3 regions of the Agrobacterium sp. 10T429 genome follow, and region 3 is predicted to be linked to each of the others. Evidence: riboswitches for the same ligand, from Rfam matches in the RefSeq annotation. Region 3 holds a riboswitch; each other region holds the start of a gene.
What was found. A riboswitch is a leader RNA that binds a small molecule or an ion and turns the genes downstream of it on or off. The one in region 3 is predicted to bind cobalamin.
Positions count from the first base shown of each region.

Region 1: it holds a riboswitch for cobalamin, as region 3 does, so the genes downstream of both, AC1DCP_RS10590 (ABC transporter substrate-binding protein) here and AC1DCP_RS03750 (CbtB domain-containing protein) in region 3, are expected to answer to the same signal.
Region 2: it holds a riboswitch for cobalamin, as region 3 does, so the genes downstream of both, bluB (5,6-dimethylbenzimidazole synthase) here and AC1DCP_RS03750 (CbtB domain-containing protein) in region 3, are expected to answer to the same signal.

Region 1 is NZ_JBFTGV010000003.1:274,797-280,418, reverse strand. It holds gene argE (acetylornithine deacetylase) at 1-799, opposite strand, end outside; gene AC1DCP_RS10595 (GNAT family N-acetyltransferase) at 1,011-1,889, shown strand; cobalamin riboswitch at 1,929-2,164, shown strand; gene AC1DCP_RS10590 (ABC transporter substrate-binding protein) at 2,330-3,361, shown strand; gene AC1DCP_RS10585 (FecCD family ABC transporter permease) at 3,358-4,386, shown strand; gene AC1DCP_RS10580 (ABC transporter ATP-binding protein) at 4,383-5,183, shown strand; gene AC1DCP_RS10575 (pseudoazurin) at 5,180-5,622, shown strand, end outside.
Region 2 is NZ_JBFTGV010000002.1:281,270-286,891, reverse strand. It holds gene AC1DCP_RS06390 (NADP-dependent malic enzyme) at 1-1,712, shown strand, start outside; gene AC1DCP_RS06385 (DUF2865 domain-containing protein) at 1,848-2,948, shown strand; gene bluB (5,6-dimethylbenzimidazole synthase) at 3,018-3,734, opposite strand; cobalamin riboswitch at 3,833-4,018, opposite strand; gene AC1DCP_RS06375 (TolB family protein) at 4,147-4,977, opposite strand; gene AC1DCP_RS06370 (VOC family protein) at 5,170-5,547, shown strand.
Region 3 is NZ_JBFTGV010000001.1:767,053-772,674, forward strand. It holds gene AC1DCP_RS03730 (helix-turn-helix transcriptional regulator) at 1-60, opposite strand, end outside; gene AC1DCP_RS03735 (LysE family translocator) at 194-823, shown strand; gene AC1DCP_RS03740 (c-type cytochrome) at 939-1,373, shown strand; gene AC1DCP_RS03745 (c-type cytochrome) at 1,460-2,380, shown strand; cobalamin riboswitch at 2,472-2,696, shown strand; gene AC1DCP_RS03750 (CbtB domain-containing protein) at 2,863-3,045, shown strand; gene AC1DCP_RS03755 (CbtA family protein) at 3,057-3,773, shown strand; gene AC1DCP_RS03760 (hypothetical protein) at 3,778-4,092, shown strand; gene AC1DCP_RS03765 (type 1 glutamine amidotransferase family protein) at 4,196-4,762, opposite strand; gene AC1DCP_RS03770 (GNAT family N-acetyltransferase) at 4,784-5,272, opposite strand; gene AC1DCP_RS03775 (MerR family transcriptional regulator) at 5,479-5,622, opposite strand, start outside.

The DNA.
Region 1 (5,622 bases), on a different contig from region 3:
GCAGTTCAAGCGGCGATATGCCGGAAATCGCCCGCGCTTCCAGCTCGATGGCCGAGAAATCGGGGATGATGTTGATCGCCTGGCCGCCCTTCATCGTGCCGATCTGCAGCGAGGAGTAGGGTGGCTCGAAAGTCGCTTCAAAGGGGCCTTTCGTCAGCTCATGTGCCGTCTCCACGGCCTTTGCCATGATGCCGGTCATCAGATGAATGGCATTCACCCCCTGATCAGGCCGGGACGAATGGCCGGAACGGCCACGGATGGTAATGCGAGCTGCTGCTTTGCCCTTGTGTGCACGAACCGCCCGCATATTGCTCGGTTCGCCGATAATTGCGCCGGCCGGTGCGGCGCACAGTTCAGGCAATCTGGCGAGAAGATGCGGAACGCCACGGCAACCCGCCTCCTCGTCGTAGGAAAAGGCGATATGCACGGGACGTTTCAGCGCCATGCGCGAAAATGCAGGCGCCGCGGCGAGAACCGTGGCCAGAAAACCCTTCATGTCGGTGGTTCCGCGCCCGTAGAGACGATCATTTTCCGCCCGCAGTGTAAAGGGATCGGAAGACCATTCCGGCTCGCTGGCGGGTACGACATCCATATGGCCGGACAAAACATATCCGGCGCGATCGGCCGGGCCGAAGGTGGCGAAGAGATTGGCGCGGTCGCCCTCCGGTCCCGCAAGCAGCGATACTTTCGCGCCGTGGCTTTCAAGATAATCGGCGATCCAGCCGGCAATATCGCCATTGGCGGTTCCAACGACCGACGGGAAACCGACGAGACGCTCAAGGATTTCGATTGCGTTCAATGGTCGTCTCCGCTGACCGGATTGTCATCCCGAAAGCTTAGAATGGACTGCGACGTTTATCTGCTGAAATGCGAATGATTTCGGTAGATTGTTGTGACCTTCCAGTGCTTTCAGAAAATTCGTGCTGGCGTAACCGGCTACCGTCGGATGTCGTGGGCTAGGCCGGGACCGGATGAAGGTTGTGAGCCGTAGGGGATGAGGGCCGTTGGTTATGGACCTGCTCAAAGTCGATAGTTTCGAGCTGCGGACCGTGGATATCGCGGACGTGGATGCCGATCATCTGCATGCACTCTCCATGGCCGTCGGATGGCGATATCACGCGAATGAATGGTGTTTTCTGCGGCAATGCGGCGTGGGTCTCGCTGCGCTCGATGAGATCGACCGTGTTGTCGCAACCGCGATGCTCTTTCCCTATGATCAGGGGTTTGCGACGCTTGGCATGGTCATTGTTTCCCCCCGTTTGCAGGGGCAGGGCGTAGCACCATGGCTGGTGCAGAAACTTGTCGCGAAATTCCCCACTGTCTCCCTGCGATTGAACGCGACGGGAGCGTCGCGGCGGTTGTTTTCAAGGTTGGGTTTTGCCGGCGATGCGGAAAAAGTATATCTGTTCCGGGGAAGGGCGAATTGCCTTTTCGAGATACCGCCGCCCGGCAGAAAACAACGAATAGAGCCGTTATCCGCAGGTCATCTGACTGATGTGGTGGAACTAGACCGGGCGGCTTTTGGCGTTTCGCGCCGGAACGTTTTGCAGCGACTTTTGACGCAGAATGCGGGTTACGGTGTGTTTGAGGCGGACCGTCTTACCGCTTTTGCGCTGCGCCGTGCGGCAGGGCGGGGCCACATTATCGGTCCGGTCGTTGCGGGTGCGGACATGGATGCGATTGCGCTTGTGAGGCGGCATTTTACCGATCTGGACGATGAGCTGGTGCGTCTCGACACCATCAGCGACAATAGTCTCTTTATTGATTTTATTGCGCAATCCGGGCTGGTGGTGATTGAAACCCTTACCACCATGTCCAAAGACGCGCCGCAACCGGCGCCTTCCGGCGCTACAAAAATTTTCGCGTTGGCGGGTCCGTCTTTGTGCTGAGCTGCAGCACTATCGCAATTGACGCCCCGGCGCTTGCCCCTTATGTCAGAAAGTGACGGTTCCTGAAGCCGAAGGGCAAAGGGATTAATAGGGAACATGGTGCGGCTGATTTCTATCGCCCAATGCCGTGGCTGCCCCCGCAACTGTAAGCGGATTGCCGCTCATCCTCGTGACGCCTGAAAAGCGTCATGCCACTGCACCCTTCAAGGTGCGGGAAGGCAGATGAACGGCGTATATTCGTGAGCCAGGAGACCTGCCGTCATAATATTGACCATCGTTACGGGCGGGGATGCCCGGAAGAGGAGCTGATTATGACCTTTCCGTCCGCGGAAACGTATTTAGAGTCCCGTTCTCCATCTCCACACTTGTTGTCGCTCTGTCACTACGCGTTTTGACGCGCGGCCTGCGGATCACGCCACTTTATTTAGACTGGAGAACATATGTTTCATTTCAAACGCCTGCCGGTTTCCGCCGGTCTTCTGGTTGTCGCATTAGCGGCCTTGCCCGCCGGTGCCGCTCAGGCTGCCGAAACCACCTATCCGCTGACGATCAATAGCTGCGGCCACGAAATCACCTTCAAGCAGGCGCCCGCCCGCACAGTATCGGTCGGCCAGAGCACGACCGAGGTTCTCTATCTGCTCGGCGTGGCCGACAAGGTGGTAGGTACGGCGCTGTGGATCGGCCCGGTTCTTAAGGGTTACGAGGACGCCAATGCCAAGGTGGAGCGGCTTGCCGACAATGATCCGAGCTTCGAGGCGGTGGTTGGCAAGAGGCCGGACCTCGTGACGACGCAGTTCCAGTGGCAGATCGGTCCCGAAGGCGTTGTCGGAACACCGGAGCAATTCGCCGAACTCGGTATTCCCGTTTATACCTCGCCTGCCGATTGCATGGGCAAGGACAACTCCGGCGGCGGCGACGGCGTGCGCAAGTCCGTTTTCACCATGGACCTGATCTACCAGGAGGTCCGCGACCTTGCGAAAATTTTCAACGTGCAGGATCGCGGCGAGGAAGTCGTTGCCGACCTGAAAAAGCGTGAGGAAGCCGCCCGCGCCAAGATCGCTTCGGCGAATGGCAAGATTTCAGCGGTCTTCTGGTTCTCCAGCGCCGAGCTGGATATCGATCCTTACGTGGCGGGCCGCAATGGTGCGCCGGGTTACATCATGTCCGCGCTCGGGCTGAGGAACGTTATCGAAAGCGATGAGGAATGGCCGACTGTTGGCTGGGAAACCATCGCCAAGGCCAATCCGTCCGTGATCGTTGCCGGCAAGATGGACCGCCGGCGTTTCCCCGCCGATGACGTCGCCGTCAAGCTCAAGTTCCTCGCTACCGATCCGGTTGCCAGCATCATGCCCGCCGTCAAGGCGGCCCATGCCTTCGAAATGGACGCGCAGGCGATGAACCCGACCATCCGCACGATCGAAGGCATTGAAACGCTGGCCGAGGCGATTTCCACAGCCGGTCTCGCCAAGTGAACGGTCTTTCCGTCAATCTTGGCAGGGCGGGTCTGGCTTTTGCCGCACTCGCCCTGCTGCTCGTCGCGCTGATGGCCGGTGCGGCCATCGGCGAGACTGCCATTCCGTTCGACGTCGTGGCAAAAACCATTGCCAATCGTGTCTTCCATGCGGGTTATCCGCTGGAGCCGCTGGATGAGGGCATCGTCTGGAGTTACCGCCTCAGCCGCGCCGTTGTTGCCGCGTGCTGTGGCGCCTCGCTGGCGCTGGCCGGTGCGGTGCTTCAATCACTTCTGCGCAACCCGCTCGCCGATCCCTATATCCTCGGTATTTCCGCAGGCGCCTCAACCGGGGCCGTGGCCGTGGCGCTTCTGGGCTTCGGGGCGGGGTTCCTGACGATGCCGGCCGGCGCCCTGATCGGTGCTTTTGTGGCTTTTTCGCTTGTCAGCCTTCTGGCGGTGCGGGCAGGGCACGGCAACAGCGCCATCATCCTGGCGGGGGTCGCCGGTTCGCAACTGTTCAACGCCATGACGTCGTTCATCGTCACCAAATCCGCCAATGCCGAACAGGCGCGCGGCATCATGTTCTGGCTGCTGGGCAATCTTTCGGGCGTGCGCTGGCCGGATGTCTGGCTGGCTTTGCCGGTCAGTATTGCGGGTCTTGGTGTGTGCCTCTGGTACGCACGCGCGCTTGATGCTTTCGCTTTCGGCGGGCAGGCAGCAGCTTCGCTCGGTATTCCAGTGCGCCGGGTCTATGCGGTGCTGATCTCGGTTTCGGCGGTCATGACGGCAGTCATGGTGTCGCTGGTCGGTTCCATCGGCTTCGTCGGTCTCGTCATCCCGCATGCGGCGCGCATCTTCGTTGGCGTTCGCCACGGCATGTTGCTGCCGGTGACGGCGCTGACCGGTGCAATTTTCATGATCATCGCAGATATTCTTTCGCGCACCGTCATTCCGGGGCAGGTGCTGCCGATCGGCGTGATCACTGCGCTGGTCGGCGCGCCCGCCTTCGCCTTTATTCTCGGGCAGAAGAGAGGCCGGTCATGAAATTATCCGCCCACGATCTGCATTTCCATGCCGGCAATCTCGACATCGTGCGCGGTGTTTCGCTGGAGGTCGCCACGGGCGAGTTTCTGGGTATCATCGGGCCGAACGGTTCGGGCAAAAGCACGTTGCTTTCCATGCTGGCCGGCATTCGCATGCCGCGTCGGGGTCATGTCATGCTTGGTGAGGAACGGCTTGCCACATTCGGGCGGCGCGAACTTGCCCGCAGGCTGGCCTTTGTGGAGCAGCAGGCCGAAACCACCGAGCGCATCAGCGCGCGACAGGCCGTGGAACTGGGGCGCACGCCCTATCTCGGCCCGCTTTCCGCATGGTCGCCAAAGGACGACGCCATCGTCGATGCGGCGCTCGGAAATGTCGATATGGCGGACAAGGCCGAGCGAAACTGGCATCACCTTTCCGGCGGCGAACGCCAGCGCCTGCACATTGCCCGCGCATTGGCGCAGGAGCCGCATATTCTGCTGCTGGACGAGCCGACCAACCATCTCGATATCGGGCACCAGATCGGCCTGCTCGATCTGGTGCGCAGGCAGGGACTGACGGTTGTGGCGGCGCTGCATGATCTCAATCACGCCGCCATGTTCTGCGACCGCGTCGCCATCATGCATCGCGGTGAAATGATCGCTGTCGGCCCACCGCGCGAGGTCCTCACCCCTGCGACCATCGACGATGTGTTCGGGGTGCAATCCGTCGTCACCACGGATGAAAGCGGATTTTCACATATTCGTTTTCTGCCGGCCCACGGTGCGGCCGATCACGCAAGGAAAGCAACGGCACGATGATGAAATTGAAAAGACTTGCAAATCTCCGCTTTTGCGCCCGACAGCTTTGCGTTTCCGCGGGACTTGCCATGGTTGTGGCCACAGGGTTTTCCATTCAAGCCGGAGCCGAGACCTTCGAGGTGAAGATGCTGAACCGTGGCGAAAAGGGCTCCATGGTGTTCGAACCCGATTTTCTGGAGATCGCTCCCGGCGACCGCGTGCGCTTCGTGCCGAGCCACAAGAGCCATAATGCCGCGACGATCAATGGTATGGTTCCCGAAGATATTGAAGGTTTCAAAAGCCGGATCAACGACGAATTCGAGACCGGTTTCGAAAAGCCAGGCTTTTACGGCATCAAATGCTCGCCGCATTACGGCATGGGCATGGTTATGCTGATCAAGGTGGGGGACGCGGTTTTGCCGCAGAGCTACAGGACGGTAGAGGTCCCGGGCCGGGCGAA
Region 2 (5,622 bases), on a different contig from region 3:
AGATCGTTGCGTCAGGCGCCGGTGCGGCAGCCCTTGCCTGCCTCAATCTGCTTGTCGCCATGGGCGCAAAGAAAGAAAACATTTGGGTCCACGATATCGAGGGCCTCGTTTATGACGGACGCAACTCGCTGATGGACGAGTGGAAGGAAGTTTACGCGCAAAAGACCGACAAGCGGGTTCTGGCCGACTCGATCGACGGCGCGGATGTCTTCCTCGGTCTTTCGGCGGCAGGCGTGCTGAAGCCGGAACTTCTGGAGCGCATGGCGGAAAATCCGCTGATCCTGGCGCTTGCCAACCCCAATCCGGAAATCATGCCGGAAGTGGCCCGCGCTGCCCGCCCGGATGCGATGATCTGCACCGGCCGTTCGGATTTCCCGAACCAGGTCAACAACGTGCTCTGCTTCCCCTATATCTTCCGCGGCGCGCTGGATTGCGGCGCAACCACGATCAACGAGGAAATGAAGATGGCCGCCGTGCAGGCCATCGCCGAGCTTGCCCGCGAGGAAGTCTCGGAAGTCGCCGCCAAGGCCTATAGCGGCGAAACGCCGATCTTCGGCCCGAACTACCTCATTCCCTCGCCTTTCGATCCGCGCCTCATCCTTCGCATCGCGCCGGCCGTTGCCCGTGCTGCCGCCGCAAGCGGCGTCGCCGCCCGGCCGATCAGCGATTTCGAAGCCTATCTCGACCAGCTGAACCGCTTCGTCTGGCGTTCCGGCTTCATCATGAAACCGGTCTTCAACGCCGCCAAGGTTGCCGAAAAGAAGCGCATCATCTTTGCTGAAGGCGAAGACGAGCGCGTGCTGCGCGCCGCCCAGGTGCTTCTGGAAGAAGGCACCGGCATCCCGATCCTCATCGGTCGCCCGCAGATCATCGAAACGCGCCTGAAGCGCTTCGGCCTGCGTATCCGCCCGAATACCGATTTTGCGGTGGTCAATCCCGAAGACGATCCGCGTTACCGCGACTACGTCGATGATTATTTCGCCCTCGTCGGCCGCGCTGGCATCAACCCGGAGGCGGCCCGCACCATCGTGCGCACCAACTCCACGGTCATCGGCGCGCTGTCGGTGAAGCGTGGTGAGGCGGATGCGCTGATCTGCGGTCTGGAAGGCCGTTACGACCGGCACCTGCGCGACGTGAACCAGATCATCGGCAAGCAGGAAAGCGTTCGCTCTTTCGCAGGCCTCAGCCTGCTCATCACCCAGCAGGGCGCGCTGTTCCTCACCGACACCTTCGTCAACAACGATCCGACCTCCGAAGAAGTGGCTGAAATGGCCATTCTCGCGGCAAAGGAAATCCGCCGCTTCGGCATCACGCCGAAGATCGCGCTCGCCAGCCACTCCAATTTCGGGTCGCGCGATTCGGAAAGCGCCCGCAAGATGCGCCGCGCCCTGAAGATCGTGCAGGCAGCGGCACCCGAATTGGAAGTGGACGGCGAAATGCAGGGCGGCTCGGCACTTTCGGAAGCGCTGCGCAAGCGCGCCATGCCCAACAGCGTGCTGACCGGCGAAGCGAACCTGCTGGTCTTCCCGAACCTCGATGCCGCAAACATCACGCTCGGCGTCACCCGCACGCTGACGGAGGGCCTGCATGTCGGCCCCATCCTGCTTGGCACGGCTCTTCCCGCCCATATCCTGTCGCCCAGCGTCACCTCGCGCGGCGTTGTCAACATGGCGGCCTTTGCCGTCGTGCAGGCATCGCACCCTTCGGTGTGATGAAGGCGTATTAACGCAGTTTTGAACATGCTGTTGCCGCATTGCGGCAACAGCTTATGTTATCTTCCTGAAACACGGATTTCCCGAAGCATAACACCCTCGCCACCGGCCGGGGACATCGAACGGATCGCACCATTGACCCGGCGCCGCAGCATTATCGGCCTCCTGCTTCCCCTTGTTTTCATCGCCCCGGCCGCTGCTTTCGCGGATCAGGTCTGCGATACGCTTTATGCGCAGCTGCGCGAACCGCCGCGTGTCATCGGCAACACAGCCGAGGTGCGGCGTTACGCCAATGCGCTCACCCGCCAGAACATCGAGATCCGCAGGATCAGGAACGATCTGCGCCGTTACGGCTGTTCATCCGCAAGCGTCACCGTTTATGGCAGCCCGAATGCCGAACTCTGCGCGGAAATCAGCGACGCGATGGCGGATGCGCAGAGCGAACGCGATGCCATCATCCGTGACCGCGACTATGCCATGGCGGCCCAGGGCAACGTTGATGGCGACATCAGACGCCAGCGCATTCTCGCCGCCCTTGACGCCAATGGCTGCAGCGCCATTCCGGAAACGGAAGCGCGCCAGCCGACGGCCCCCGATGTGGCACGTTACCCCGACGCCTTCGGCCAACAGAGCAATCCGCCGGGACAGGCAGGGCTTTCGCCCTACCCCAATGCCGCTGCGGAAGGCGGGCTCAGGACGCTGTGCGTGCGCACCTGCGACGGCTCGTTTTTCCCCATCGCTTCCAATGCCTCGCCGCTCGATTTCCGTGCGCAGGCCGAACAATGCCAGAAAATGTGCCCGGGTACGCAGACGGAGCTTTATTTCCACTCCATGACGGAGCAGGAAACGGCTGACATGGTCTCGGCTGAAACAGGAAAGCCCTACAAGGACCTGCCGACCGCCTTTGCTTATCGAAATGCCTCAACAAAAGCCCCAGGCTGCGCCTGCAACATGGCCGCCTATCACGAGGAGATGAAGCAGCAGGAGGCTGCGCGGCCGGAAGCTGAGAAACCCTATTCCAGCATCACGACCATTCCATCACCGCAAGGTGACACCCCCAAAAAACCCACCGAACTGCAGCAGGCCGCAAAGCCGCCGGAACAACCGGTTCCGGAACGCGACTATGACCCGAACAACAGCAGGGTCCGCGTCATCGGCCCTAAATTCCTGCCCGACCAGACAGGCCGGATCGACCTGAAGAACCCGGCGCTGAAGGGCATTCAGCCGCAGCAATAGCTCCCATCAAGCACGCGGTATGGAGTTGGCAACGCTCTATCTCACTCACAAGGCGGTCGCGTGTTCTCTTTACCGCCCGCCCCAGCGATTGCGAAACACCAGCTCCTCCAGCGGCACGCGCTGGCGCCACCCCTTCACCGCCAGTTCCGGCTCGGTATAAAGTGTATCGACGCGGCCGAGGCATAGCCAGGCGACGATCTCGATGTGGTCGGGGATCTCCAGAATGGTGCGAATGTCGCTATCGTGGAAAATGCTGACCCAGCCGACGCCGATGCCTTCGGCGCGCGCTGCAAGCCAGAGGTTCTGGATGGCGCAGACGGTGGAATAGACATCGGTGCGCGGATTGTGGGTACGGCCCAGCACCACCTTGCCGCCACGCGTCGGATCGCAGGTGACGCAGATGCTGAGCGGCGCCTTGCGGATGCCCTCGAGCTTGAGGCTGCGGTAAAGCGCCTGCTGCTCCCCCTCGAACATCGCCGCCGCCTCGCCATTGGCGCGGCTGAAGGCAACCCAGGCTGCCTGCCTGACCGCACCGTCAGTGACGAGCGTGAAATTCCACGGCTGCATGAAACCGACCGAGGGCGCGGAATGCGCCGCCTTCAGCAAGCGCTCGACCACATCTTCCGGCAATGGATCCGGAAGGAACTGGTCGCGCACATCACGGCGGGTTTCGATGGCACGGTAGATCGCCTCTCGCTCTCCCTCGGAAAACGGGTAGGCGGGCGAAAGCGCGTGATCGAATGCATTGGCGTCGAGCGAACTGGTCGCGAGTGGATCGGTCGGCATCGTCTATCCCCAACAATGCTGGCGCGCCGCCACGAAAACCGGCTCCGGTTTTCACCTGCACGACGCGCTGCTGCAACAACCTGCCGCCGTCCACGCGGTCTGGTCTATCCTGTCAGGCCGGTCTTCTGACTCGGCTTCATCCGCCCACTTTCGCCTTCCCGAATGGATTCAGTGGCATCAAGAAAAAGGGCATCCGCCTCACAGCGCTGGGCACGTTCCGGTCTTGCACCGGATTCCCGATTCTCCCGCCGTAAAGGGCGGGCACCTGACGAAGAAGCTTATGAGCAACAAAGATTGCAAATACAAGTATCTTGCGCAGCGATGCGGCAATGTGACCGTGGCCACCTCACCTGCGTATTGCGGCCTTCAGCCGCCTCGCAGACGCGCGCCGGCTGAAGCACCCCCTACCGCATCACCCAACGGGAAGATACCGCACATAAGCGAACTCATCCCCGTCCGGTGACCAGTTGGGCGAATTCATCGTTCCCTGCCCGCCGAAAAGGTCAAACAGCGTTTCGGCATTGCCGCCATCCATATCCATCAGCCGCACGCGCACGTTGAGGTCGCGCGGATGGTCGAAGACATCGGCGTCGTAGGAGACGAAGACGACTTTGTCACCGCTGGGAGACGGATGCGGGAACCAGTCGCCATAGACGCTGTCGGTGATACGCTCGACGGCCGAGCCATCCACCCGCACGCGCCAGATCTGCATCTGGCCGGTGCGGCTGGAGTTGAAATAGATCCATTCTCCATCCGGCGAATAATCCGGCCCGTCATTGCGGCCCTCACCATGGGTAAGGCGTGTCTCAACGCCGCTGTCTATGTCCATGGAATAAATATCGAAAACCTGATCGCGAATGCCGCAATAGGCGAAACCTTTCCCGTCCGGTGACCAGCCGTGCCAGTAGGACGGAAGGTTCCTAGTCATCAGACGCGGCGTTCCGCCCGTCGAAGGCAGCAGATAGATGGCACTCTTGCCGAACTCCACCTTGTCGGAAATGGCATAAAGCGAACCGTCAGGCGAAATGCCGTGGTCATTGTTGCAGATTGTCGCAAAGCCGGTATCGACCTTGTCCGGCGAAGGGTCGCCGGCAAGTGACAGGCGGTAAAGCAGGCCATCGCAGTTCAGAAGCAGGTATTTCCCGTCCGGCGACCAGTTCGGAGCCTCGAACAGCTCCGGCGTCTGCCAGACCACCCGCATCTGCCGAGTGCGGATGTTGAAGATTTCGATGGAACTGCGCATGCTGCCTCCCGGGCCTGTCGATCGTCTGGCGTGGAGCGTTGAATGGCACAAACATTCCGTTTGCATCCGCCACCGCCGTGATTATGATCCTATTGCCGCAGGCACCGCCCTGCAAATTCAAATAGGAAAAAACAGCAGCGTTCCGGCACCGCCCGCACCCCTGCCCGTTTCTCCCAGATCCGAGGTTCCGCGATGAACAACATCGCCGATCACGGCATCCGCTTCGGTCGGATCGCCGCAATGCTTCCTGTCAAGAATATCGAGAAGGCCCATGACTTTTATGTCCGTGTGCTGGGCTTCGAAAAGACCTTCGAAAACGGCAACCCTGTCGGTTTCCTGATCCTGAAACAAGGTAATGCAGAGTTGCACCTGACATTGCAGTCGACGCACAAACCGGCCCCCTTCAATGTGGCGCATATGCTGGTCAGCGACGCCGACGCGCTGCACGCGCTTTGCAAAAGCCACGGGCTTCGCATCATCAAAAGTCTGCAGGACAAGGATTATGGCCTGCGGGCCTTCGTTTTCGAAGACCCGGATGGCAACCGCATCGATGTGGGGCAGGTTATTTAACGAGATAGGGAAACGGCGCGGCGTGTCCGCGCCGTTGGAGGAAAAGGATGCTTCTTTGACATCGATATATGGCGA
Region 3 (5,622 bases):
CGGCCCGCGCGCCACCCGCAGAATCTGGATGATCTCGAACAGTCTCGATGCCTTGCGCATTGCCGTTTTTCCCGGTGGTTTCCCAACGCAACTGACACAACGCTGTCAGTTGGCTTTTCCTATAAGCAGCAAAACACATTGAGAAACATGAGTTTTCCCGAATGTGTCGAAAACTGTTTTGGGAGATACTGACATGAGTTACGCCGAAAATCTCTGGCTTTTCTTTCTGGTCCTGTTCGGCATCATCATCCTGCCGGGAATGGATATGCTGTTCGTGCTGGCAAGTGCGTTGACGGGTGGCAAAAGAACCGGGCTTTCCGCCGCAAGTGGCATGAGCGCCGGCGGCATGGTGCATTCACTTTACGGTGCATTGGGCGTCGGCATGCTCGCCGCCTGGATGCCGTCGCTTTTCCTGCCGCTGCTGGTCGCCGGCGCCGCTTACATGGTCTGGATCGGCATCGGCCTGATGCGCAGCGCTATCACCGTCAATGGCGATGAGGCGCAGGCGAGCGCCTCTGTCAGAAAGGCGTTCTGGCGGGCCGTGCTCACCTGCCTTTCCAATCCGAAAGCCTATCTCTTCATGATGGCGATCTATCCGCAATTCCTCAAACCCGACTATGGTCCAATCTGGATGCAGGGGCTGGTAATGGGCGCGATGGTGGCCATCACGCAGTTCACGGTCTATGGCGCTCTGGCGCTGACGGCGGATAAAAGCCGGGCATGGCTCGTTTCCTCGCCTGCCGCGACGATTTTCATCGGCCGCGCCGCCGGTTTCATGCTGATTGCCGCAGCCCTGGTTACGCTTTGGGAAGCACTCTCCTAGACTTCTGTTTTCTTGGGGAAATTCACTGCAATGTGACTTCTTTTCGCCATGCGGAAAGGGCATCCTCGCGCCGTTATCGCGCGTTAGGCATCTGCCGGAATCAAGGAGAGAGTGTATGAAACTGAAAACCATCGCGGCGGCCATGCTTTTCGGCTGTCTTTGCGCCGGAGCGGTCTACGCTGCCGGCGAAGTCGAAAAACGTGAAGGCATGATGAAGCAGATCGGCGGCTCCATGGGGGCGCTTGCTGCCATCTCCAAGGGCCAGAAGCCTTATGACGCCGAAGCCGTAAAGGCTGCCGTGACGACCATCAGCACCAACGCCAAGGCTTTCCCCGACCAGTTTCCCCCGGGCAGCGAGACCGGCAGTGCTGCGGCACCCGCGATCTGGGAAAATTTCGATGACTTCAAGTCCAAGGCCGCCAAGCTCGGTGCCGATGCGGACAAGGTCCTCGCCAGCCTTCCCGCCGATCAGGCAGGCGTCACCGCCGCCATGCAGACCCTCGGTGCCGATTGTGGTGCGTGCCACCAGACCTACCGTCTGAAGAAGTGATCCTATTAAGAACGCCGCTTCCCGGCGGCGTTTTTTTCAGCGGGAATGATGCCTGATCTCATCAGGTGATAATGGGGAGAGGGGTCATGGCCTCCATTTGGACGAAGCTCGCGGGCGGGATCGCGGTGGCGGCCATTGCCGGTTTCGGTATTTTCGCCTGGGTCACCGCGCCTGTGCGTCAGGCACCCAGCCACTGGGTGAGCCTTGGCGAGCCGGACCTTGCCAATGGCGAAACGCTGTTCTGGGCGGGCGGCTGCGCAAGTTGCCATGCGGCACCAGATGCCAAGGGCGATGCGCTTTTGACGCTTTCGGGCGGGCAAGCGTTGAAAAGCCCCTTCGGCACCTTCCATGTGCCCAATATTTCCTCCGATCCGCAGCATGGCATTGGCGGCTGGACGCTTTCGGAATTCGGCGATGCGATGACGCGTGGCGTCGGCAAGAACGGCGAACATCTGTACCCGTCCTTCCCTTACGCCTCCTATGCCCGCATGACGCAAAAGGACATCAACGACCTCTTCGGTTATTTGCGGGTTCTGCCCGCCAGCCAGAATGACGCGCCGGATCATGAACTGCCGTTCCCCTTCAACATGCGCATGGCATTGGGCGGCTGGAAATTCCTCTATTTCGATACATCCGCGCCACCCCGCGTCGAGCTTGCCGATGCCAATGCCGAATTGCTGCGCGGCCAATATCTGGTGGAAGGCCCGGGCCATTGCGGCGAATGTCACACGCCGCGCAATGCGCTTGGCGGTTTTCTCGATGGCAAATGGCTGGCCGGTGGTCCCAATCCCGAAGGCGAGGGCCGCATTCCCGATATCACCCCCGGCTCGCAGAGCGTCGGAAGCTGGGAGGCGGCCGATATTGCCAACTATCTGGAAACCGGCTTCACCCCGGAATTCGACAGCGTCGGCGGCTCCATGGTCAAGGTGCAGCAGAATATGGCGCATCTGACGGCTGATGACCGCAATGCGATCGCCGCCTATCTGAAGGCCATCCCGGCACGGTAGCCCTTTGCCGTCATGCCTGACTTGATCCGGCATCCAGCCACGGCGCGCAATTCTCACGCCGGCCTGCCATTGACTCCCACCCACACCCATCGGATAACGATCCTGTGATGGTTCCTTCCGGGCGTTCCGGAAGGTGAAAAGGGAACACGATAGGGAGACATCCTCATTCGTGGCTGCCCCCGCAACTGTGAGCGGAGAGCCTGAAACGAAATGCCACTGGTAAGCATCTCGCCGGATATGGGCGAGGGCAATGCCGGGAAGGTGTTTCAGGTTTTGACCCGTAAGCCAGGAGACCTGCCATCACGGAAATGTCCATGCCGGCGGGGTGTCCGGAAGAGCGGAATTTCAGGGTGGTGGTGCTTGAACGTGCCGCCCTGTGTCAGTCTCGTATCCCCGTGGTGAAGTGTATCGCATGCGGCTGCACGGCGTTTGCCGTTTCGCCGCGTCTAAAGGCGCGGGGTCGCGCCGTAAGAGGGGTCACCATGTCCATCAACCAGAATACGGCAAATGCCGCCGTTTCAGCAAAAACGGGCAGCTTCGCGCAATCGCTGACGGCGATCGTGCTTGGTCTGTTCGTCATCGGTTTTGTCGGCTTTTCGCATGTGGAAGCCGTTCACAACGCCGCGCATGACACGCGTCATGCCAATGCTTTCCCTTGCCATTGAGGGGAAAAAGCATGTCGTTCTTTCGCAATATCGTTTTTACCGCCGTCCTCGTCGGCATCGTTGGCGGCTTCGCCGTTTCGGCCATGCAGGCTTTCGGCACCACGCCGCTGATCCTGAAGGCGGAAACCTATGAAAATGCCGGTGGCGAAGCGCCCCACAGCCATGATGCTCCGGCCACGACCGGCGCTGCCGTTCCCGCGCACGAGCATAATGAGGAAGCCTGGTCTCCGGCCGACGGCTTCGAGCGCACCGCCTATACGGTCGCCGCCAACGTGCTGACCGCCATCGGTTATGCGCTGGTGCTGACCGGCCTCATCTCGCTGCGCGGCACCGATGCCGGCTGGCGCGAAGGCCTTTTGTGGGGTGTGGCCGGTTTTGCCGCCGTCATGCTTGCGCCGATGATCGGCCTGCCGCCGGAACTGCCGGGCAGCCCGGCGGCCGCGCTTGAGGCGCGTCAAATCTGGTGGCTTTCGACGGTTGCGGCGACCGCAGGCGGCATTGCGCTGATCGCATTCCGGCGCGAACCCTGGGCAATCGTGCTCGCACTGGAGTTGATCGTTGCTCCACATGTGGTGGGCGCGCCCCTGCCGCCGGAAGGTGAACATGCGCTGGCACCGCTGCCGCTGGAACGACAGTTCATCGTCGCCGCCACCGTGACCAGCTTTGTCTTCTGGGCCTTGCTCGGAACATTGAGCGCGTTTTTCCTGAAGCGCTTCCAGCAGGCTTGAAACCATGCAGGGCGCAGCGGAATGGAGTGAGGAACTCGATGCGCTGCGTTTTGCCGTTCCCGGTCACGGCGCTTTCTGCGCCGTGCATCGCCTTGCTTTCAAGACAGTCCTTGGCGTCAGCCCGGAACGGGAAGCGGCGCTCGCCTATTTTCATGAGAATGAGACTGCCTTTACGGTCGCAGCCCTTGCCAAGATAAAACGCTCGGCTTTGCCGGCCGGTCGCAGTCTGCATCTCAACAGCCGCGATATCCGCCGTGCGATTGCGGGCGAGGGCGGGGATGTCGCGCCCCGTGTCTGCCGGGTGCTTGATCGGGGGTGATTTGTGATGGTCTCGCGGCTTAACTTCCCCACCACCTCATTCCTGTGACAAGCACAGGAATGAGGTGGGAGGATCCGCAAAACTCCCGACACCAAGGTGAGCCTCACCGGTGCTCCGCCGCAAAAATTCCAAGTTCCGCCTCGGCTTCCGGACCAAAGAGGCCGAGGTGTTTCAGAATTTCCACTGCGAAACTGACGGGTGCACTGCCGGCTGCGGTTACGATTCCGCCATCGCTGACCGCCTTCGGCTGGTCGCGATAGAGCGCTTCGCCGCGATAGGACGGATAGGCCTTGTGAGAGGCGAGCGAATTGCCGGTATGGGCGACGTCATCAAGGGCGCCCGTGCCTGCAAGCGCGCTGGCAGCCGCGCAGATGCCTGCAACCAGCCGGCCCTTCTCGCGAAACCGCTGTACCAGCCCGCCAAGATCGACAGCCGTTCCCTTTTCCCAGCTGAGGCCGCCGGGAATGACGAGCGCATCGATGTTAGCAGAATCAAGCGCATCATAGGATGTGTCGGGCGTAACGTTGAGCCCGCCCATTGAAACCACGGGCCGGCCGTCCGGGGTTGCGTAAACGATCTCGACGCCGAGATAGCCGCGCGCGGCGGCGGCAAGCAGCGCCGGTTCCCAGTCCGCAAAATCCTGCGCAAGCGCAATGGCAATCCGTGTCATGACCGTCTCCGAAGGTTGCAATCAGGCGATAGACTGCATGTAGCGCATGCCGGTGACCGGGCGCGGCGCGAAATCCATGCTTTCGTAGAAACGATGCGCGGCGACATTGCCGGTCGTGGCGCTGACGGAAAGATAGTCGCAACCGAGGCGCTTGGCGATATCGCGGGCGCGGGAAACCAGGTGCTGGCCGGTGCCATGTCCGCGGTGACCGTCACGCACGAAAAGATGGTGTAGCTCAAGCCCGCGGCGGCCTTCCTGCGCCCTGTAGAGCGGCAGCATCAGGGCGTAACCGATCAATGCGCCGTCGGCTTCCGCCACCAGCCCATGCACCCAGGGAAGCGGGCCGAACAGGTCGCGTTCCAGTTTCGCCGGCGTAATCGCCGCCGCATCCCCATGAAAGTTGGCAAGCAGGGTGATCATCTCATTGAGCTCAGGCAAATCGGTCTTGCGTGCGCCACGAATGATGACGACGGGCGGTCTTTCCAGTGTAAGGGAACTATCTTCGGTCATTTTTCTGGTCCTTCGGTATTATCGGTGCCGTCAGGACGTTTGAAAAACAACAAAGCCGCCTGACGGCGGCTTGTTGACAAAATGATCTGTCGAGCCGCCCTTTACAGGTAGGCCCAAAAGTACGAGCAGGAGATGGGTGCGCGTTCGTTGATCATGTCCCATGCAATGCGCTCGAATCTGAAATCTGTCAAGCCTGCTCTTCAGCCTCAATGCTCGCCTTCGCACATGCCATGGTCGGAAAGTGCGCGGATGACGTAACAATCCTCGATCGAATGACCATGGCAATGGGAGACGATACGTTCCAGCTCATGCTCGAGCTTTTTGAGGCTGGTGATTTTTTCGCGCACATG